One region of the Priestia sp. 53B2 genome, then DNA from elsewhere that is predicted to be linked to it. Evidence: riboswitches for the same ligand, from Rfam matches in the RefSeq annotation. Region 1 holds a riboswitch; each other region holds the start of a gene.
What was found. A riboswitch is a leader RNA that binds a small molecule or an ion and turns the genes downstream of it on or off. The one in region 1 is predicted to bind S-adenosylmethionine.

Region 1 (4,914 bases):
AACGGCTGTCAATACATAATTAATAAAATTCTGTACGGCGATCTGTAAAGACAGGAATTTGTTTGCGAATTTCTTTTACAAGTTCCAGGTTAACGTCAGCACTTAAAAGTTCTTCGCTATCGCCAGCTTCAGCGATTATTTCTCCCCACGGATCGATGACTAAGGAATGTCCGGCAAATGTGTTATTAGGATCTTGGCCTACACGATTACACGCGATTACATAGCATTGATTTTCGATTGCACGGCTAATGAGCAGGGCTTTCCAGTGAGCAAGTCTTGGAGCCGGCCACTGAGCGACAACAAACAAGACTTCTGCTCCGCTGCTAGTATGAACCCGAATCCATTCTGGGAAACGAATATCGTAACAAATAACTCCTGCGCACAGTGACTGTTCAAGTGTAAAAAGATTTTTTGCTGTTCCTGCTTCTAAATACAGGTGTTCATCCATTAATTTAAATAAGTGCAGTTTACTGTATTGTGATACTTCACGACCTTTTCGGTCAAAAATATACATCGTATTTGTGACGCCTTGCTCTGTTTTTTTCGCGATCGAACCTGCCACAATATTTACTTCGTTCGTTTTAGCAAACTGAGAGATTAATTGCTTGGCTTGCTGCCCTTCATCATCTGCAATTTCGTCTAGCCGGGTCAAATCATAAGCTGTATCCCATAGCTCAGGAAGTACAAGGATATCAGGGTTTTCTTTCAGGGCTTCCGTCATTTTTTGTTCGATATATTTTCGGTTTTTAGTTGGGTTTCCAAACGCAATATCAAGCTGCAAACACGTAATTTTTACACTCACTTTATCATCCGTCCTTTTTTTAGTAGTTGAAAAAAATGACTTTACAAGTTGAGTATTACAATATATTATTTGTGACTAGAATTTCAAGAATTTTTTGAGAAGGTGTGCGATGATGAAACAATTTGAGCAATCGGAACTATTAAAAAGTTTACCAAAACAATTTTTTGCATCACTTGTAGGCAAGGTAGGAAAAGTAATGGCCCAAGGGCACGACGTTATTAACTTAGGGCAGGGAAATCCTGATCAGCCTACTCCTTCACATATTGTAGAAACACTGCAAAAAGCAAGTGCTAATCCTATGCATCATAAATATTCTCCATTTCGGGGGCACAAGTTTTTAAAAGAGGCCGTTGCGACTTTTTATAAGCGAGAATATGGTGTTGATGTGGATCCTGAAAAAGAAGTAGCTATTTTGTTTGGCGGAAAGGGTGGACTTGTTGAAATTCCGCAGTGCTTATTAAACCCTGGAGATACGGTGCTGGTTCCGGATCCTGGATATCCTGATTACTGGTCTGGAGTAGAGCTTGCAAAAGCCAAGATGGAAGTGATGCCGCTCACGGCTGAAAATCATTTTCTACCCGTATACGAAGAGATAAGTGAAAGTGCTAAAGAACAGGCAAAGCTCATGTTTTTAAACTATCCGAATAATCCTACTGGTGCAGTGGCAACGGCAGAATTTTTTGAAGACACCGTGGCATTTGCTGCCAAGCACGATATTTGTGTGGTACACGACTTTGCATACGGAGCAATTGGATTTGATGGTAAAAAGCCAATCAGCTTTTTACAGACTCCTGGTGCAAAAGAGACGGGAATTGAAATTTATACTCTTTCTAAAACGTATAACATGGCGGGATGGCGAGTTGGATTTGCTGTAGGAAATGAAAGTGTAGTAGAAGCTATTAATCTTCTTCAAGATCATATGTATGTCAGTCTCTTTGGGGCGGTTCAAGAGGCAGCAGCCGCAGCTCTGTTGGAACCTCAACAATGTGTGAATGATTTAGTTAAGCGCTATGAATCTAGACGCAATACCTTTATTCAAGGGCTTCGAGAAATTGGTTGGGATGTTACATCTCCAGCGGGTTCCTTTTTTGCATGGCTAAAAGTTCCTGAAGGATATACTTCTGAACAGTTTTCAGATTTACTTCTTGAAAAAGCCCACGTTGTAGTGGCGCCTGGAGTAGGCTTTGGAACATATGGTGAAGGCTATGTGCGCGTAGGACTGCTGACGGATGAAGAGCGCATGAGAGAAGCTGTATCTCGAATAAAAAAATTAAATTTATTTTAAAAACGCATTGACAATCCTTTTTGAGTTGGCTTAATATGTAAGAAGTTAACGAGATTAATAACCGATAAATCCTAGCGGTATTTTTTATTTAGTATATAATCTACGAATTCAATTTAAATAAATAGCAACTTTCTTATTAAGAGTAGGTGGAGGGACTAGCCCGATGAAGCCCGGCAACCGACTTAACGCATGTTAAGCACGGTGCTAATTCTTGCAGCAGCAGCTGAGAGATAAGAAGAGCAACGAAAGCCTCTTCTTAATTACAGAAGAGGTTTTTTTATTAACGATATTAAACAGCAAGGGAGTTTTTAGCATAATGAGCGAAATCGTTGCAAGCTACTTACTACATGATAATAAAGGAAATTTTCATAAAAAAGCGGAAGGAATCGCTTTAGGACTAACCGTCGGCTCATGGACAGATCTGCCGCTTTTAGATCAACAGCAGCTTCAAAAGCATAAAGGGCGCGTCGTGTCCGTAACTGAGCTTCAAGATTGCGAACGTGTAAACGGCTATTTAGGCGGAGAAATTAAGCAGGCTATTGTCAAAATTGCTTATCCAACTGCCAACTTTTCAAGAGATTTACCGGCTATTTTAGTTACGGTTTTTGGAAAACTATCGCTTGATGGAAAAGTGAAATTATTAGACTTGGATTTTCCTGATGAATTATTAGCTGAATTCCCAGGACCGCGCTTTGGAATAGAAGGTATCCGAGAGAAACTAGGCGTTTATGACCGTCCGCTTGTGATGAGTATTTTTAAAGGCGTGATTGGAAGAGATATGACGTACTTAACAACTCAGCTGCGTGAGCAAGCGCTTGGCGGAGTGGATTTGGTTAAAGACGACGAGATTTTGTTTGATAGTGAACGAACACCTTTTGAAGCTCGCGTTACAGAAGGAAAAAAAGTACTGAATGAAGTATACGAAAAAACGGGACACCGCACGCTGTATGCTGTTAATTTAACGGGACGAACGTTTGAATTAAAAGAAAAAGCGAGAAAAGCAGCTGAGCTAGGAGCCGATGCTCTTTTATTCAACGTATTTGCTTACGGGTTAGACGTACTGCAGGGACTTCGAGAAGATGATGAAATTAACTTGCCGATTATGGCACACCCAGCTGTTAGCGGAGCGCTTACGCCATCAGAGTTTTACGGTTTTTCAAATTCATTACTGCTTGGAAAGCTATTGCGTTTAGCCGGAGCAGATTTCTCACTGTTTCCATCACCATACGGAAGCGTAGCGCTTTCTCTTGAAGATACGACAGGCATTGCCTACGAATTAACGCGTCCTGTATACAAGTATAAGCAATCTTTCCCGGTTCCTTCAGCAGGAATTCATCCTGGAATGGTACCGCAGCTTGTGAAGGACTTTGGAATCGACAGCATTATTAATGCAGGAGGCGGAGTTCACGGTCATCCAGACGGAGCTATCGGAGGAGGAAAAGCATTCCGTGCGGCGATAGATGCAGTACTCTCTCATCAAACATTAGCCGAAAAAGCTGAAGAATCAAAAGAGTTGCAAAAAGCTTTGCAACTATGGGGAACAGTAGAGGTGAAAGCATGACATCGTTAAAAATCTTTTGTGACTTTGATGGAACAATTACAAATAGCGATAACATTATTGCTATTATGAAACAATTTGCTCCTCCGGAGTGGGAAAGTATTAAAGACGACGTGTTGGCACAGCGCGTTTCCATTCAAGAAGGAGTAGGGCAAATGTTTGCCTTGCTCCCCGTGGAATTAAAGGAAGATATTATTTCTTATATTTTAGAGACGTCTGCTATTCGAGATGGATTTGATGATTTTATTGCCTATACAAAAGAGCACCATATTCCGCTTTATATTGTAAGCGGAGGAATTGACTTTTTTGTAAAACCACTTTTGGGAAATCGAGTTGCAGAGGAAATGCTCTACTGCAACGGATCTGATTTTTCCGGTGAGCATATTTCCATTACGTGGCCTCATACATGTGATAAACAGTGTACAAATGACTGCGGCTGCTGTAAGCCAACGATTATTCGCCATCTTGCAGATGAAAGAGATCATACGGTTGTTATTGGCGATTCAATTACGGATTTGCAGGCTGCCAAATTAGCTGATACGGTCATTGCACGTGACTTTTTAATTAAAAAATGCGAAGAGCTATCTCTACCGTATCGTCCTTTTTCTACTTTTTATGATGTGATTCATCATTTACAAGAATTAACAGAAGAGGTGAAAGCATGAGTATCATGGCTCAGCAACGATTGCATGAGCTTGCGGATATAAAAGATGAGTTGGCAGAGCGCGATTGGTTCTTTGGTACAAGCGGAAACTTAGCAATTAAAGTGGACCAAAACCCGACAACTTTCTTTGTATCAGCAAGTGGAAAAGACAAAAGAAAACGTACAAATGAAGATTTTTTATTAGTTGATCGATACGGAAAGCCTGCAGAAGACACGCATTTAAAGCCTTCTGCTGAAACGCTTTTACACGTTAAGATTTACGATTTAACGAATGCTGGGTGCAGTCTTCATGTACATACAATCGACAACAACGTGATCTCTGAACTGTACGGAGATGAAGGCGTTATTTCATTCAAAGGTCAAGAAATTATTAAGGCGCTAGGTATTTGGGAAGAAGATGCGGAAATTACTGTTCCGATTATTCCGAATTACGCAGATATTCCGACACTAGCAGAAGAGTTTTCTCACCATATAAAAGGCGATCAAGGCGCAATTTTGATTCGTAACCACGGGATTACGGTATGGGGGAAAAATGCATTTGAAACAAAAAAAGCGCTAGAAGCCTATGAATTTCTATTTAGCTACCATGTCAAATTACTGTCACT
Region 2 (4,914 bases), on a different contig from region 1:
TCACATCAGAACGCTTGGATGAAGTGATTGCTTTAGTAAAGCTTGAAAACAGCATTCATGCAAAAGTGAAGACGTATTCTCTTGGGATGAGACAGCGTTTAGGAGTAGCTCAAGCTATTTTACATAAGCCTGCATTGCTTTTACTAGACGAACCAACAAATGGTCTAGACCCAGCGGGAATGAGAGAATTTCGTATATATTTACAAACGCTTTGTACAGAAGAAGGAATTTCAATCTTAATCGCGAGCCACTTATTAAAAGAGGTAGAAGCATTATGTGACCGCGTTGGCATTATTCAAGACGGTGAGTTAAAAACCATTCAAGATCTATCTCCAAATCGTCAAGACCAAGGAATGTACGTAGAATTTGAGGTATCTGACGCGCAAAAAGCAGCGGATCTTTTATCACAAGAATTTGAAGTAACGATGAGATCACATATTATCGACGTGGCGATTGTAAAAGAACAAATTCCAGCTGTAAATAGAAAATTAGTGGACAGCGATATTTTAGTCTACCGAATTACCCCTGTGTATGAGACGCTTGAAGATTCGTTTATGTCCGTTACGGAAGGAGAGCACCATGCTTAAGCTAATTCAAAATGAACATATGAAATGGTTTCACAAAAGAAGTACAAAAGTCACGTTTATTACAATCGGTATTTTAACTCTTTGTATGGCTCTATTAATGAAAAAAGTAGCAAACAGTGCAGGAACAGAAGACAACATTTTGAACTTTCTGTCATTTAGTTCAGGTATGCTGATTCTTGTTCAATTTTTTGCTCTTGCTGTTGGAGGGTCAATGGTTGCAAAAGAGTTTGAAGCAGGTACCATTAAACTTCTGTTAATTCGCCCGGCTAGACGTTCAACGATTTTAACGTCCAAGTACATAACGCTCATTTTAATTAGCTTGTATTACTTACTGAGCTATTTGCTTTTTTCGTTTGTATGGGGAGCATTGTTCTTTGGATTTACCAGTCTAGAAGGAGATGCGCAGCTGCTTAAAAACATTACGCTTACGTATGACAGTGCGTATATGGAAACTTTTATGATGATGACGTTCGCATTCATGCTGTCGTCTTTATTTAGAAACAGCGCGCTTGCTTCCAGTCTGGCTATTGTCGTAAGTATCGGCGCGAAAGCTGTAACAGGACTAGTATCAGAGCTAGGTTTATGGTGGGGGAAATTTTTATTATTTGCCAACACGAACTTTGTGCAGTATATGGAGGGAATGAAGACGATGTTTGACGGCATGACGATTCCATTTTCAATCTTCATCTTAGTCGCGCATTTTGTCTTCTTTATAGGCGTGGCATGGGCAGCGTTTTTGAAACGAGACGTAGCTAATTGATGTGAGAATTTTCGCACTATATATTTTTCTAAAATAGCATTTGACAATTAAATAAAAAGAGATTACAGTAGTGAAAGACTATTTTTAAAACAACTATAAACTTCTTATCAAGAGAGACGGAGGGACTGGCCCTATGATGTCTCGGCAACTGGCTGTACGCAGTGCGGTGCCAAATCCAGCAGACGATGTTTCGTTTGGAAGATGAGAAGGGTAATCTTATGATACAAATAAGAGACCTCTTCTTATCAATAAGAAGAGGTCTTTTTTTATTACGTAAACAAGAGGTGTTAAGAATGGAACAACAAAAAGGAAACGGCTGGGCGCTGTTACCGCTGGGCGTCTTTTTAGTCCTGTTTGTCGGATCAGGAATTATAACGGGAGATTTTTATAAGCTGCCTGTCTTAGTAGCCATTATCATTGCAGCCATTGTGGCGCTGGCTATGAATCGCAAAGATTCACTTAATGTAAAAGTGGAACGTTTTGCTAAAGGAGCAGGGCATCCTGATATCATTATTATGGTGCTTATTTTTATTTTAGCAGGTGCTTTTTCAGAAGTCGCTAAAGGTATGGGAGCTGTTGATTCAACGGTAAACTTAGCGCTGTCTGTGCTTCCGCAAAGCTTAGTGGTAGTCGGAATCTTCGTTATTGGCGCATTCATTTCAATTTCGATGGGAACGTCAATGGGAACAATCGCTGCGCTAGGGCCTATCGCTGTAGGAATCAGTGAGCAAGCGCATGTATCCATTACGTTAGCAATTGCTGCCGTTATTGGTGGTGCAATGTTTGGAGATAATTTATCTATAATCTCTGATACGACCATTGCAGCAGTTCGTACGCAAAAAACAAATATGTCAGATAAATTAAAAGTAAACTTTTTTATTGTCCTTCCTGCAGCGATTGTTACGGTGATTCTATTGCTTGTCATGACGATCGGCAACACGTCTTCAGTAGAAATCAAAGATTTCAGCTGGTTTAAAATCTTGCCATATATCGGCGTACTAGTGGCTGCCATATTTGGTGCAAACGTATTAAGCATTTTAACTGGAGGAATTGTATTAGCCGGCGTAATCGGATTGGCTGATGGAAGCTACACGCTTTCTTCTCTTGCCAAAACTGTGACAGAAGGTATTGGCGGAATGTCGGAGTTAATTATTTTATCTCTATTAATTGGTGGAATGGTTGAGCTTATTCGCTATAACGGCGGTATTCAGTTCTTATTGAATTTATTAACACGACGTATTCAAACAAAAAAAGGTGGAGAATTCAGCATCGCCGGATTGGTAAGTTTAACAAATTTGGCCACGGCTAATAACACGATTTCAATTATTACGGCAGGTCCGTTAGCAAAAGAAATCTCTGATAAGTATTCAATTGATAATCGGAAATCAGCCAGTCTGCTTGACTTGTTTTCATGCAGCGTTCAAGGGCTTATCCCTTACGGCGCACAAATGCTTCTCGCAGCAGGATTTGCTAAAGTTTCACCGATTGAGATTATTCCATTTACATTCTATCCAATGTTAACAGCGGTTTGCGGGATCATTGCGATTGTAATTGGATTTCCTCGTTTAAATAAAAAGTCAAAATCATCTAAAGAAGCTGCGTAATATCAAACCCTTAAAAAGAATGTTCTTTTTAAGGGTTTTTTACTGTTTGAAAAAATCATTCGGCTTTTCTTCATCTAACTCCTTCCAAAGCGTCTCATTTTGTTTAAGTGCATAAGCCGCTCCTCCAATTTCAATTCCGCATAATAAAATGAATAATAAAATACCCATGAAATGACCTCCTTAAGTAAATGAATAAAAACACGATGGTAACGGGTTTAGCTTATTGCTGTTTCACTTTATAATGAGAATAAAGTATGAAACGCGTTTCAGCGCAAGAGAAAAAGGTGAAAACATGACAAATATCCGAGATATCGCAAAAAAAGCTGGTGTATCTGTTTCGACTGTATCCCGGGTGCTAAATCAGCATCCGTATGTAAAAGAAGAAAAACGCCGGCTGGTAGAGCAGGTTATTCACGAACTTAATTATGAACAAAACATTAATGCCGTTCATTTATCAAAAGGGAAAACAAATATGATTGCCGTCGTCTTGCCTTTTATTAATCATCCGTATTTCAGCCTGCTTTTAGAAGGAGTGGCATCTCAAGCTTTAGAAAAGCAGTATCAGCTTGTTATTTGTCAGACGAACTATGATGTAAAAAAAGAAGAAGAAGCGCTTCATATGCTAAAAACAAAGCAAGTTGATGGAGTGATTATTTGTTCTAGAGCAAGCAGCTGGAGCACGATTGAATATTATCAGCAGTACGGGCCGATAGCCGTGTGCGAAAACGTACAGAATCGTTCTATTCGCTCCGTATACGTTGATCATTATGCAGCTTTTAAGCAGGCGCTCCTGTATTTAAAAGAAAAAGGATATACGGATATTGGCTACTGTATTGGAAGAATGACGGGTACAAATAGCTTGCAGCGGCAACAAGCATACAAAGAATATATAAAAAGAATAAATCAGCCTTATCATTCAGAATGGGTTTTTCAAGGCTGTTTGAACGTGACAGATGGTGAAAAAGTGGTGGAAAAATTAGTGCAGATGAAAAATCGGCCTCAGGCGCTTTTAGTAACAAACGATCAAGTAGCTATCGGAATAAAAGCTCAGTGCGAACAAGCGGGTATTTCAGTTCCTGGTGATTTAGCTATCATTGGTTTTGATAATCATCCGCTTTCTTCTTATTTACAAATCACAACGATCGAACTTCCTCTTAAGGAAATGGGAGAAACGCTTTTTACATTAGTGGGAAGCAAGGCTCCTCAGAAAATTGAGCTCCCTTTTCGGTTTATTGAGCGTAAAAGCGTATGAATTCTTGATGATGCCATGAGGTGTTTTTACCGGATAAAATGAGCAAAAGCGGACATCATACGAGTAAAGAAAGAAGAAAAGGGTGATGATCGTGGAAAAAAAAGAATATCAAGTGGGAGATCAGGTATTTGTTATTTACCGAAATCCTCATACGGCAAACGTTGCGAATATTAATCAAGCTGAAATTGTTGAACATCCTGAAAACAAAGGTGAAAAGGCGCTGTTTCTACATGAGTCTTATCATTTGTTAGCTGAAGATGATGCCGTGTATTCAACGTATGAAGAAGCTGAAAAAATGTATAATAAGATATTTGATTATGAACAATATGACTGACGGAAGGCTCTCTTAAACGGAGAGTCTTTTTTGTTTGAAAAATAATTACCAAGGATAGAGTCTTTTTATTTTTCAAACGCTATTAGTATTAGAAAAAAGGAAGTGTAATGATGATAAAACCTTTTGTACCTCAATTAGTATATATTGAGCCAGGGGCAATGGAGTACCCGCTTGGTGTTCAATTAAAAGAAAAATTTGAGAAGATGGGAATTGAGATTCGTCAAACAACTTCTCATAATCAAGTGCGTAATATACCGGGGAAAAATGATTTGCAAAAATATCGCAATGCCAAGTCGACTTTAGTAGTTGGAGTGCGTAAAACATTGAAATTTGATACATCTAAACCGTCAGCTGAATATGCAATACCGTTTGCAACA
Region 3 (4,914 bases), on a different contig from region 1:
GAGTTGTTTGCCTTTCTCAAATGATTGCACTAATAGATGATAAGGAATCAACGATGGTCAAATAGAGAGAGAGGGGTAGTGGTGATGGAAAAGTAGCAAGAAACGCATTTATGCATTTGATGTATACCTAGGCAGGCACAGTGAACCGCAGGACAACTATAATTTAACTTATTTTAGAAGTCCTATAAAAGGAGGAATGCACATGGAAAAAGAGCTCATATTTAAGCCTTATATGTTGCTATTTGAAATTGAAATAACAATAGTAAGTATCATCGAACACGAGATGATTACACAATATGGACCATTATGGCGACAACTTTTTTTTGTTAAGTGTGGAACTGACCTATATGACAATCTCCCATTACTATTCAGATTGAACCCCCTTCAAACTATCTTCACTGATCATGAATTACATGACTTATGTATATTAACAGATATTAAAAATACTCTAGTACAACTTTTACCCATTTCTCAAGATGACGTGAATCACCTTATTAGTGTCTTGCAGCACTTAAACCAGAAGAAAACTCTCTTATTATTTATCTAATTATATTCAGTAATGGGTTATTAAGAAGATCTTGTACCTAATAGAGGAACAAGTTTTTCAATGTGAGCGTATCGAATTAGAACGTGTGATATAGGAAGAATGGATATCCATTCTTCCTTTTTCCGTTTATAAGATTCGCCTGTTTATCGTATTTCAACACATCTAGAATGCTGCTTATATAAAATTAAGAAACAAATCTCCCTTTTTAGTTAACTCCCCAGACATCTTGAGCAATTTTAATTATGTGACTAATTTTATTCCATTGTTCCTCTTCTGTTAACACATTTCCTTCTTCTGTACTTGCAAAGCCACATTGAGGACTCAGCGACAAGTTTTCTAGAGGAATATATTCGCTTGCTTCTTTAATTCTTCGCTTAATAATCTCAGCATCTTCTAATGTAGGAAACTTAGATGTTACTAATCCTAATACAACGCTTTGATTATTACGTGTAAAGCTTTTTAATGGTTCAAAATCTCCTGAACGGTTATCATCATATTCAAGGAAAAGCCCATCTACATGTAAGTTAGCAAAGATTGCATCGGATATAGTATCGTATCCACCACTTGTGATATACGTAGATCTAAAATTTCCGCGACAAATATGCATAGTAATGAGCATATCTTCAGGCTTTTTAGAAATAGCATCATTTAAGCAACTTACTCGCGTATCAATAATGTCCTTTACGTTCATACCAAGCTTCTCAACAACCGCATTGATACGTTCTTCAGAGACAAAATCAATCCAGGAAGTATCATCTAATTGTAGGTAACGGCAGCCTGCATCATAAAAAGCTTGAATGGCTTTTTGATAAGCAGCTACAGTATCATGATAAAATTGATCTCTGTTCCCCTTGTAATATGTATCTTCTTGAACTCGAGTAAATAACATATTTGGACTTGGGATAGAGAATTTAGCAACTTGGCTTCCATCACCATACTGTTCGACAGCTTTTTTTAAGAACGTGAAGTGTTCCAGCATATAATGTTGATTGAAGTCTACTTTACCTACTACCTTAATCGCTTTATTTTTTGTTTTTGCGCCTTTGAATTGGCTAATATATTCTGTCTCAAACTCCTCTACGCCTTCTAATCCTGATAAGAAGTCCAAATGCCACCATGAGCGTCTAAATTCACCATCAGTGATGGATTTAAGCCCCACCTCAATTTGTTTCTGGACAAGTTTTTCAATTTCTTTGTCCTCTATAGATTTTAAATCGGCCTTATTGATTCTTGCATTCGCATACGCTTCTCTTGCTTCTTTAAGGGGAGCTGTTCTTAAAAAGCTGCCTACGTGATCAGCTTTAAATGGAGCTTTCACTAATGTCTTTGTCATGGTTTTGTTTCCTTCTTTCTTTTCAAAATAAAAAACCTCTTCTTACAAATAAGAAGAGGTTAATAATCGTTATGAGCGCTCTTCTTATCTTCAAGCAAATTGCTACTGGAATTGGCACAGTACTTTAACAGTCTGTTGCCGAGGCTTCCAAGGGCCAGTCCCTCCACCTCTCGAGATAAGAATATTCAATTTAATTAAAATTTAATTAACTAGAAAAAAGGTTACACCTGTTTTCTTAGCTTGTCAACAAAATTTTGAAAAATCAGAAACAACACACCTCTTATTCCATTACTTACTCATTACCTAATGCAGTAAGGGTTCTTCTTTATTTTTTGTTTGGACAGGCAAGCTTACTGCAGTAGTTACATAGTATCTAAAGAATTACGACTCCACTACTTAATCAGTATCTAGTTCAGTAACGTTACTGCGTTAATACAAGCTGTATACGCCTAGTGAAGCCCTTCGTGGAATCTGTAAGGGAGCTGAGCCGAAGAGGCGAAGGGGGCGACCGGATGTGTTGAGCCGAAACAATTCATACCTGAAAGGCAAAAAATTAAAAAGAATGAAAGAAGGTACCAACATGAGAAAAACACAAAGGTTTTCTTTTCGAAAGATCTTTCCTTTAATCCTCAAATCATCTCTTACGAGACCTCGTCCTTTCAGGGCTTATTCCTTTGTTCCTTTTAGTCCACTCGCCATGCTTGACCCCACTATTCTAACCATAGGAGGTATTATCTTAGGAATTGCCATCATCGAACGAATATTAGAGAGATGGGGTGTTATTGATCTTGTGGATCAGTTTGGAAAAATCATGCGATTTATCCTGCCTGTCACCTTCTATAGCGCCTTAATTTACTTTTTTGCGACTTTTATATTCTAAGGAGGAATGTGTATGTTTGAGAAACTAAAATTGCGTGGTCAATTGATTAAAGCGTTTCGTACGGCAGAGATTTATCGCGTGGTGAAACATGGAGACCGAACCTCTTATCTCTTTCCTAAAATTCATCAGATTGATCACCATCATACGTACACTCGGTACGCTTTTTCTTTATTGAATGGCATTGATCCTGAGCTTTTACACAAAAAAAAATGGGCCTTACGACAAGTATTAGGCAGCAACATTGAGATAAATGGCAGCTTAAAGAATTTTAGCATTACCGTTCATCACAAAAACTTACCTAAGATGCTCAATTATAGGTATGAAGTCGTTCATCCTCATATTGAGAAAATGGAGCTTCCTGTATGCATTGGTCAAGATATTTATGGAAACCCCGTTTCATGGGATTTTGCGGATTTGGAAACCTTACTGATTTCTGGCGAAATTGGAGCTGGAAAAAGCAGTCTGATGCGGGTCATCCTCACAACATGGGTGAAATATGCCTCTCCTGAAGACTTGCGTTTGGTGTTAGTAGATTTGAAACGAGCTGATTTAGGGCTTTTTCATGGCATTGAACATGTGGATGCGCTTTGTTTTGAGGCAAAGGACATGAGAAAACCTTTTGCCTTATTACGAGCTGAAATGTACAGAAGAGGCGATTTATTGTTAGAGCATGGCGTAACACATATAAGCAGGCTTCCATTTAAGCTGCCTCGTATCGTTGTGGTAATTGATGAAATGTCCATAGTGAAGAGAGAGACGGATCTTGTGGAGATGATTCAACAGTTTGCCAGCCAAGGCCGTGCTCTAGGTGTTCATACGATTATTGCCATGCAGCGTCCTGATGCTGATTTATTGAATTCAGCACTCAAAGCAAACTTACGGGTTCGGATCTCTGGAAGACAGGCCGATGCGATAAATGCGAAAGTTGCCGGAGTCATCGGTGCCGAAGAAATCGATGCTGCAGCCAGGGGGCGCATGAAAATTAAGATTGATGAGGTCAAAGAGTTTCAAGCCTTTTTCTTAGATGAAGGTGCTTGTAAGGAAATACTCTCTTCTTATAAAACGCTTGTGAAAGATCCCGAACCAGAACTCGAAGTTACATCACAATCCATCTTTGGTTTATTAGAGAAGGAGGAGCAGCGATGAGTTTCCATTTATCTCAACGTGATAAAGACATCATAGCGTTTATCAATCAATTTAGAGCCGTGGATCGAGACTCATTAGTTGACCTGTTCTTTAAACAGCTTAAATCGCCCGTAAATGCGTGTAATAGTGTGATGGTACGTTTATATCGGTTAGGACTCATTGAACGCACCCAGCAGTATTCTCCTACGGTCTACTTACCTGTAGATGCCAAAATTAAAAAGAACTCTCAAAAAATATTACATTTCCTTTCTATCTTGGATGTCTATAAACAAATGTGTACGTATAGCACACCTAAACAGGTCATTGTCGAAGATAAGCCCACCGGACGAAAAGGAGGGATTGAACCGGATCTGTTTTGTATTTTTAAAGGGTCTCCTTTTTGGATTGAAATACAACGCAATCAGTATACTGAGCAGAAAATGCAAGCGAAGATTAACCTCTATGAAGAGTTTTTCTTTTCGGATGAATGGAAGGCATTGCATTGGCAGCCAGAGGGTCGATCGTCCATTTTCCCTTCAGTCATGTTGATTACACCTGTTCGGTATGCGGTGTCTTCAGAACATATCCGCATTTTACAGGTAGCAAGCATTCATGAATTAATGGAGAAGTATAAAAGTTCTGGGAAACACCAAAAAGAAGGAAGACCAAGAACCCCAGCGTCGTCTGGTGGAATTAAAATTAATCTTACGTAATGACGGACAACATAAAAAGCTGCCTCAACACAGGGAATGAGACAGCTTTCTTACTTTCACACTCGTTGAGATGTGAAAATTATAAAAACTAAATAATAACAAATTCATTGCGAAAATTCTATATTTTTCATTTAATATTTAAAAAACAAAAAGAATATTAGACCTTTATAGGCGTATTTTATGACAAAATATACGCATTACAAGATGTACAACTAACACTTCCACATGCTTACTGGTGTTATATAAATAGATACCTAACTAGAGTAGGACAAATGAAAAGCACTCCAAAAGAGAGGGAAGTCTTCATGAAATGTGC
Region 4 (4,914 bases), on a different contig from region 1:
GTCGCCATTGCTAAAAAACTATATCCGAGAAAACGACCTTATATTCAATTAAAATATACAAAAGTATTAGAAAATCCATTAAAAGATCATTCATTTCCATCTGGGCATACAACAGCTATTTTTTCGCTGGTTACCCCTCTTATGATTGTTTATCCAGCCTTCACTGCCGTTCTTTTGCCTCTTGCAGTAACGGTAGGAATTTCAAGAATTTATCTCGGTCTGCACTATCCGACGGATGTCATGGTAGGCCTGATACTGGGCATCTTTTCAGGTGCTGTGTCACTGAACATATTTTTAACTTAATTGATAGGAGGAGTACTAATGAGAATTGCTTTATTTACGGATACATTTGCTCCAGAAGTTAACGGAGCTGCTAAAACACTTTATCAGTTTACCCAGTATGTCAAATCAAAGCAAATTCCCATCCAGGTATTTGCTCCTGAATTTGCTCATGATCAGTCATTTTCAACGTATGTTCACCGTTCGCCCAGCATGCCGTTTTTCCTTTATCCAAACAGCCGCTTTTCATTGCCAAACGTTCTAAAAATTAAAAAGCAGCTGCAGGAATTCAATCCTTCTATTATTCATTTGGCCACTCCTTTTACAATGGGGCTTTGCGGCTCCTATTACGGGAAAAGATTAGGTGTTCCTCTTGTCGGCTCTTATCATACCAATTTTGATGATTATTTATCTCACTATGAACTTGAAAAAATGCGTGTACCACTGCAAAAATATATGAAATGGTTTTATAAACCTGTACAAAAAATATTCGCTCCCTCTGAAGTGACCAAACAGCAGCTAGAAGAACAAGGGTTTCACAACGTATCTATTTGGTCGCGAGGAGTAAATCATAAATTATTTCATCCCCACTATGACCGCTTTGATATTCGTATTAAATATAATATTAAAAAGCCCTACATTTTAACGTATGTAGGAAGATTAGCTAAAGAAAAGAACGCTGATTTTTTAATAAAAATCGCACGATCTCTACCGGATCATATCCGCCATCAAATTCACTGGGTTATTGTGGGAGACGGCCCTTTAAAAGAACAAATGCAGCAGCAAGCATCTGAGCATATGACATTTACAGGCTTCCTTGAAGGTAAGCAACTTGCTCATATCTATTCATCATCTGATTTGTTTGTTTTTCCTTCAGAAACAGAAACCTTCGGAAATGTTGTACTGGAGTCTCTTGCTTCTGGAACTCCTGTAGTGGCAGCAAATGCAGGAGGAGTTAAACAGATGGTTCAGCACGGGCGAAACGGCTACCTTTGCAAACCTCACTCCTTAGAAGAATTCAGTTCGGCTATTACAGGTTTACTCGATGATTTGCACCAGCGGCTTCACTTTGGCCATGCAGCGAGACACTATGCTCTTACTCAATCATGGGACGCCATTTTTCAGCATTTGCTTTCAGAATATGAAGGTGTCGTAGAAAAATCTGCTGAAGGTATTCAATGGGCATAAAAAAAATCTCCGTTTTCACGGAGATTTTTTTATTATTTAGCTAAAGCTTGAGTTTTTAATACTTCCGCTTTGTCTGTGAACTCCCAAGGAAGCTCCACATCCGTACGACCAAAGTGGCCGTAAGCTGCTGTTTGCTTATAAATTGGGCGACGTAAATCAAGCATTTTAATGATGCCTGCTGGACGTAGGTCAAAGTTTTTGCGTACTACGTCTACTAGTACTTCTTCAGAAACTTTTCCTGTACCGAATGTATCAATTGAAATAGATACTGGTTGTGCAACACCAATTGCATATGCTAGTTGTACTTCACATTTATCAGCAAGATCAGCTGCTACAATATTTTTCGCAACATAACGAGCTGCATAAGCTGCTGAACGGTCTACTTTTGTTGCGTCCTTACCAGAGAATGCACCGCCGCCGTGACGAGCATATCCGCCGTAAGTATCAACGATAATTTTACGACCAGTTAAACCAGCATCTCCTTGAGGACCGCCGATTACGAAACGTCCTGTTGGGTTAATGAAATACTTTGTATTTTCATCAATTAACTCGTTTGGAACAACTGGATTAATAACATATTCTTTTAAGTTACGTTGAATTTGCTCTAACGTTACTTCTGGATGATGCTGAGTTGAAATAACAATTGTATCGATGCGAACAGGTTTGTTGTTTTCATCATATTCAACCGTTACTTGTGTTTTACCATCCGGGCGAAGGTAAGGAAGAATTTCTTCTTTACGTACTTCTGTTAGACGGCGAGCAAGTTTATGAGCTAATGAAATTGGAAGAGGCATTAATTCTTTTGTTTCGTTACATGCATAACCAAACATTAACCCTTGGTCTCCAGCTCCGATTGCTTCGATTTCTTCATCTGACATTTGACCTTCACGTGCTTCTAACGCTTGGTCTACACCAGCAGCGATATCAGCTGACTGCTCGTCGATAGATGTTAATACTGCACAAGTTTCAGCATCAAATCCGTATTTTGCACGAGTATAGCCAATTCCTTTAATTGTTTCACGAACTGTTTTAGGAATATCCACGTAAGTAGAAGTTGTAATTTCACCACTTACTAAAACTAAACCAGTTGTTACGCTTGTTTCACAAGCAACACGAGCATTTGGATCCTTTGCTAGGATAGCATCAAGAATTGAGTCAGAAATTTGGTCACAAATTTTATCGGGATGTCCCTCTGTAACAGATTCTGACGTGAACAGACGACGTTGTGTTGACATCAGTTTTCCTCCTTATAAATACGATACATTGTGATACGGTACTCATTCCCTTATTTTCATTACACGTTAAAAAATATAAAAAACCTTTCCTTGTATCGAGGAAAGGTATCAAATTCTACATAAGCCTTTCACTCTTATCGATCAAGGTTGTGCCCTTGCATCAGGTTAGCACCTTATCGTCTACACAAAAAAATGACGATGGTTGCTGGGTTTCATAGGGCCTGTCCCTCCACCAGCTCGGGATAAGAGAGTATCCGTTCAAGGACATATAATACATGAAAAAGCGCTTCACTGTCAACAACATTCAAATGGAAATCATCTCTTTATGTTTGAATCTGTTTTAATGTAACATACTCAAATTCCGAAATAGTACATCTTATTAAGAATCATCACTAAGTTTAGTTAATAAGACAGATCAAAATGAGGCTTTCACTTAAAACAGCTTCACTTTTTTCGCTCCTAGCACATATACATGTGTCTAAAATAGGTATAACGTACATTTTTTTATAATACACAAACATTTTTAGTTAAATAGTATAGAATAATTAAATAAATGTGTTATACTAATTATAAATTTCAAACATTAATGAATAAATAATAGCTAAAAAAGGAAGGTAGTGCACATGAGTACTGTTGATATGTCTATCGAATTAAATGGTTTGCTTCAATTAAAAACAACAAAACACCAATTATCTGTTCCACAACTTGTTGAAAAAATTCTAGCTCGACGCGAAGGAACGCTGACTTCTACAGGTGCTGTGTCAGTCGAAACCGGAAAATATACAGGTCGCTCTCCTTTAGATAAATTTATTGTAAGCGATGCTGTGTCTTCAAAAACGGTTGAATGGGGACCTGTCAATCAGCCAATTTCTGCTCAGCGATTCGATGCGCTATACAAAAAAGTCTTAACCCACTTAAAGAAGCAGGATGAACTTTTTGTTTTTAATGGATATGCTGGAGCTGATAAAAAGTATCAGTTACCAATTCAAGTAGTTAATGAATTTGCATGGCACAACCTATTCGCTCAGCAGTTATTCATTCGCCCTTCAGCCGAACAAAAAACAAATGATGATGTGAAGCCGTTTACAATTGTAGCAGCTCCAACGTTCAAAGCTGATCCTGAAACAGACGGGACGAATTCTGAAACCTTCATTATTCTTTCGTTAGAGCGACGCATCGTGCTAATTGGAGGAACTGAATACGCTGGTGAAATGAAAAAATCTATTTTCTCAGTGATGAACTTCTTGCTTCCTCAAAACAATATTCTATCCATGCACTGTTCTGCTAACGTAGGAGAAGAAGGTGACGTTGCATTATTCTTTGGTTTATCTGGAACGGGTAAAACAACGCTTTCTGCTGATGCAAACCGTCGTTTAATCGGAGATGACGAGCACGGTTGGTCAAGCTCTGGTGTATTTAATATTGAAGGAGGATGCTACGCGAAGTGCATTCAGCTTTCCGAAGAAAAAGAACCGCAAATTTTCAATGCAATTCGCTTCGGCGCCGTACTGGAAAATGTAGTGTTAAATCAAAATACGAAAGTAGCAGATTACAATGATAATAGTTTAACAGAGAATACTCGTGCCGCTTATTCAATTGACTCTATTGATAATACGGTATTGCCAAGCGTTGCTGGGCATCCTACAGCTATTGTCTTTTTAACTGCTGATGCCTTCGGCGTCTTGCCTCCAATCAGCAAGCTTACAAAAGAACAAGCGATGTACCATTTTCTGAGCGGATACACTAGTAAGTTAGCTGGAACAGAGCGCGGCGTAACATCGCCACAGGCTACTTTCTCTACATGCTTTGGTGAGCCTTTCTTACCTCTTGCTCCAACAACTTATGCAGAAATGCTAGGAAAGAAAATTGATGAACATAATGTAAATGTCTACCTTGTAAATACTGGATGGACCGGCGGTGAATACGGGGTGGGCGAACGAATGAAGTTAAGTTACACTCGAGCTATGGTTCAAGCAGCCCTTGAAGGAGAACTAGCTAATACCGAAACAGTAACAGATGCTATTTTTGGTTTATCGATTCCAACTCATGTTCCGGGAGTTCCTGATGAAGTGCTTCAGCCTTCTAAAGCATGGAACGATGCAACAGCTTATAACCAAAAGGCAACTGAGCTTGCTGCTAAATTCAAAGCTAATTTCAAGCGTTTTAATCATGTAGCATCTGACATTTCAACATTAGGCGGACCTAGAGTCTA

Region 2: it holds a riboswitch for S-adenosylmethionine, as region 1 does, so the genes downstream of both, ACN6NE_RS22515 (Na+/H+ antiporter NhaC family protein) here and mtnW (2,3-diketo-5-methylthiopentyl-1-phosphate enolase) in region 1, are expected to answer to the same signal.
Region 3: it holds a riboswitch for S-adenosylmethionine, as region 1 does, so the genes downstream of both, ACN6NE_RS29795 (5-methyltetrahydropteroyltriglutamate--homocysteine S-methyltransferase) here and mtnW (2,3-diketo-5-methylthiopentyl-1-phosphate enolase) in region 1, are expected to answer to the same signal.
Region 4: it holds a riboswitch for S-adenosylmethionine, as region 1 does, so the genes downstream of both, metK (methionine adenosyltransferase) here and mtnW (2,3-diketo-5-methylthiopentyl-1-phosphate enolase) in region 1, are expected to answer to the same signal.

What each region holds. Positions count from the first base shown of each region.
Region 1 covers NZ_JBLZXA010000020.1:607,820-612,733, forward strand. Annotated here, with positions in the region: gene ACN6NE_RS17210 (carbon-nitrogen family hydrolase) at 20-802, opposite strand; gene ACN6NE_RS17215 (pyridoxal phosphate-dependent aminotransferase) at 915-2,087, shown strand; SAM riboswitch class I at 2,218-2,324, shown strand; gene mtnW (2,3-diketo-5-methylthiopentyl-1-phosphate enolase) at 2,404-3,648, shown strand; gene ACN6NE_RS17225 (2-hydroxy-3-keto-5-methylthiopentenyl-1-phosphate phosphatase) at 3,645-4,310, shown strand; gene ACN6NE_RS17230 (methylthioribulose 1-phosphate dehydratase) at 4,307-4,914, shown strand, end outside.
Region 2 covers NZ_JBLZXA010000027.1:391,267-396,180, forward strand. Annotated here, with positions in the region: gene ACN6NE_RS22505 (ABC transporter ATP-binding protein) at 1-587, shown strand, start outside; gene ACN6NE_RS22510 (ABC transporter permease) at 580-1,347, shown strand; SAM riboswitch class I at 1,449-1,555, shown strand; gene ACN6NE_RS22515 (Na+/H+ antiporter NhaC family protein) at 1,641-2,951, shown strand; gene ACN6NE_RS22520 (hypothetical protein) at 2,991-3,119, opposite strand; gene ACN6NE_RS22525 (LacI family DNA-binding transcriptional regulator) at 3,244-4,203, shown strand; gene ACN6NE_RS22530 (transcriptional regulator SplA domain-containing protein) at 4,289-4,537, shown strand; gene splB (spore photoproduct lyase) at 4,648-4,914, shown strand, end outside.
Region 3 covers NZ_JBLZXA010000038.1:139,279-144,192, forward strand. Annotated here, with positions in the region: gene ACN6NE_RS29790 (hypothetical protein) at 203-547, shown strand; gene ACN6NE_RS29795 (5-methyltetrahydropteroyltriglutamate--homocysteine S-methyltransferase) at 753-1,880, opposite strand; SAM riboswitch class I at 1,962-2,062, opposite strand; gene ACN6NE_RS29800 (hypothetical protein) at 2,395-2,760, shown strand; gene ACN6NE_RS29805 (FtsK/SpoIIIE domain-containing protein) at 2,773-3,906, shown strand; gene ACN6NE_RS29810 (hypothetical protein) at 3,903-4,598, shown strand.
Region 4 covers NZ_JBLZXA010000008.1:1,077,985-1,082,898, forward strand. Annotated here, with positions in the region: gene ACN6NE_RS08890 (phosphatase PAP2 family protein) at 1-303, shown strand, start outside; gene ACN6NE_RS08895 (glycosyltransferase family 4 protein) at 322-1,467, shown strand; gene metK (methionine adenosyltransferase) at 1,500-2,702, opposite strand; SAM riboswitch class I at 2,834-2,951, opposite strand; gene pckA (phosphoenolpyruvate carboxykinase (ATP)) at 3,326-4,914, shown strand, end outside.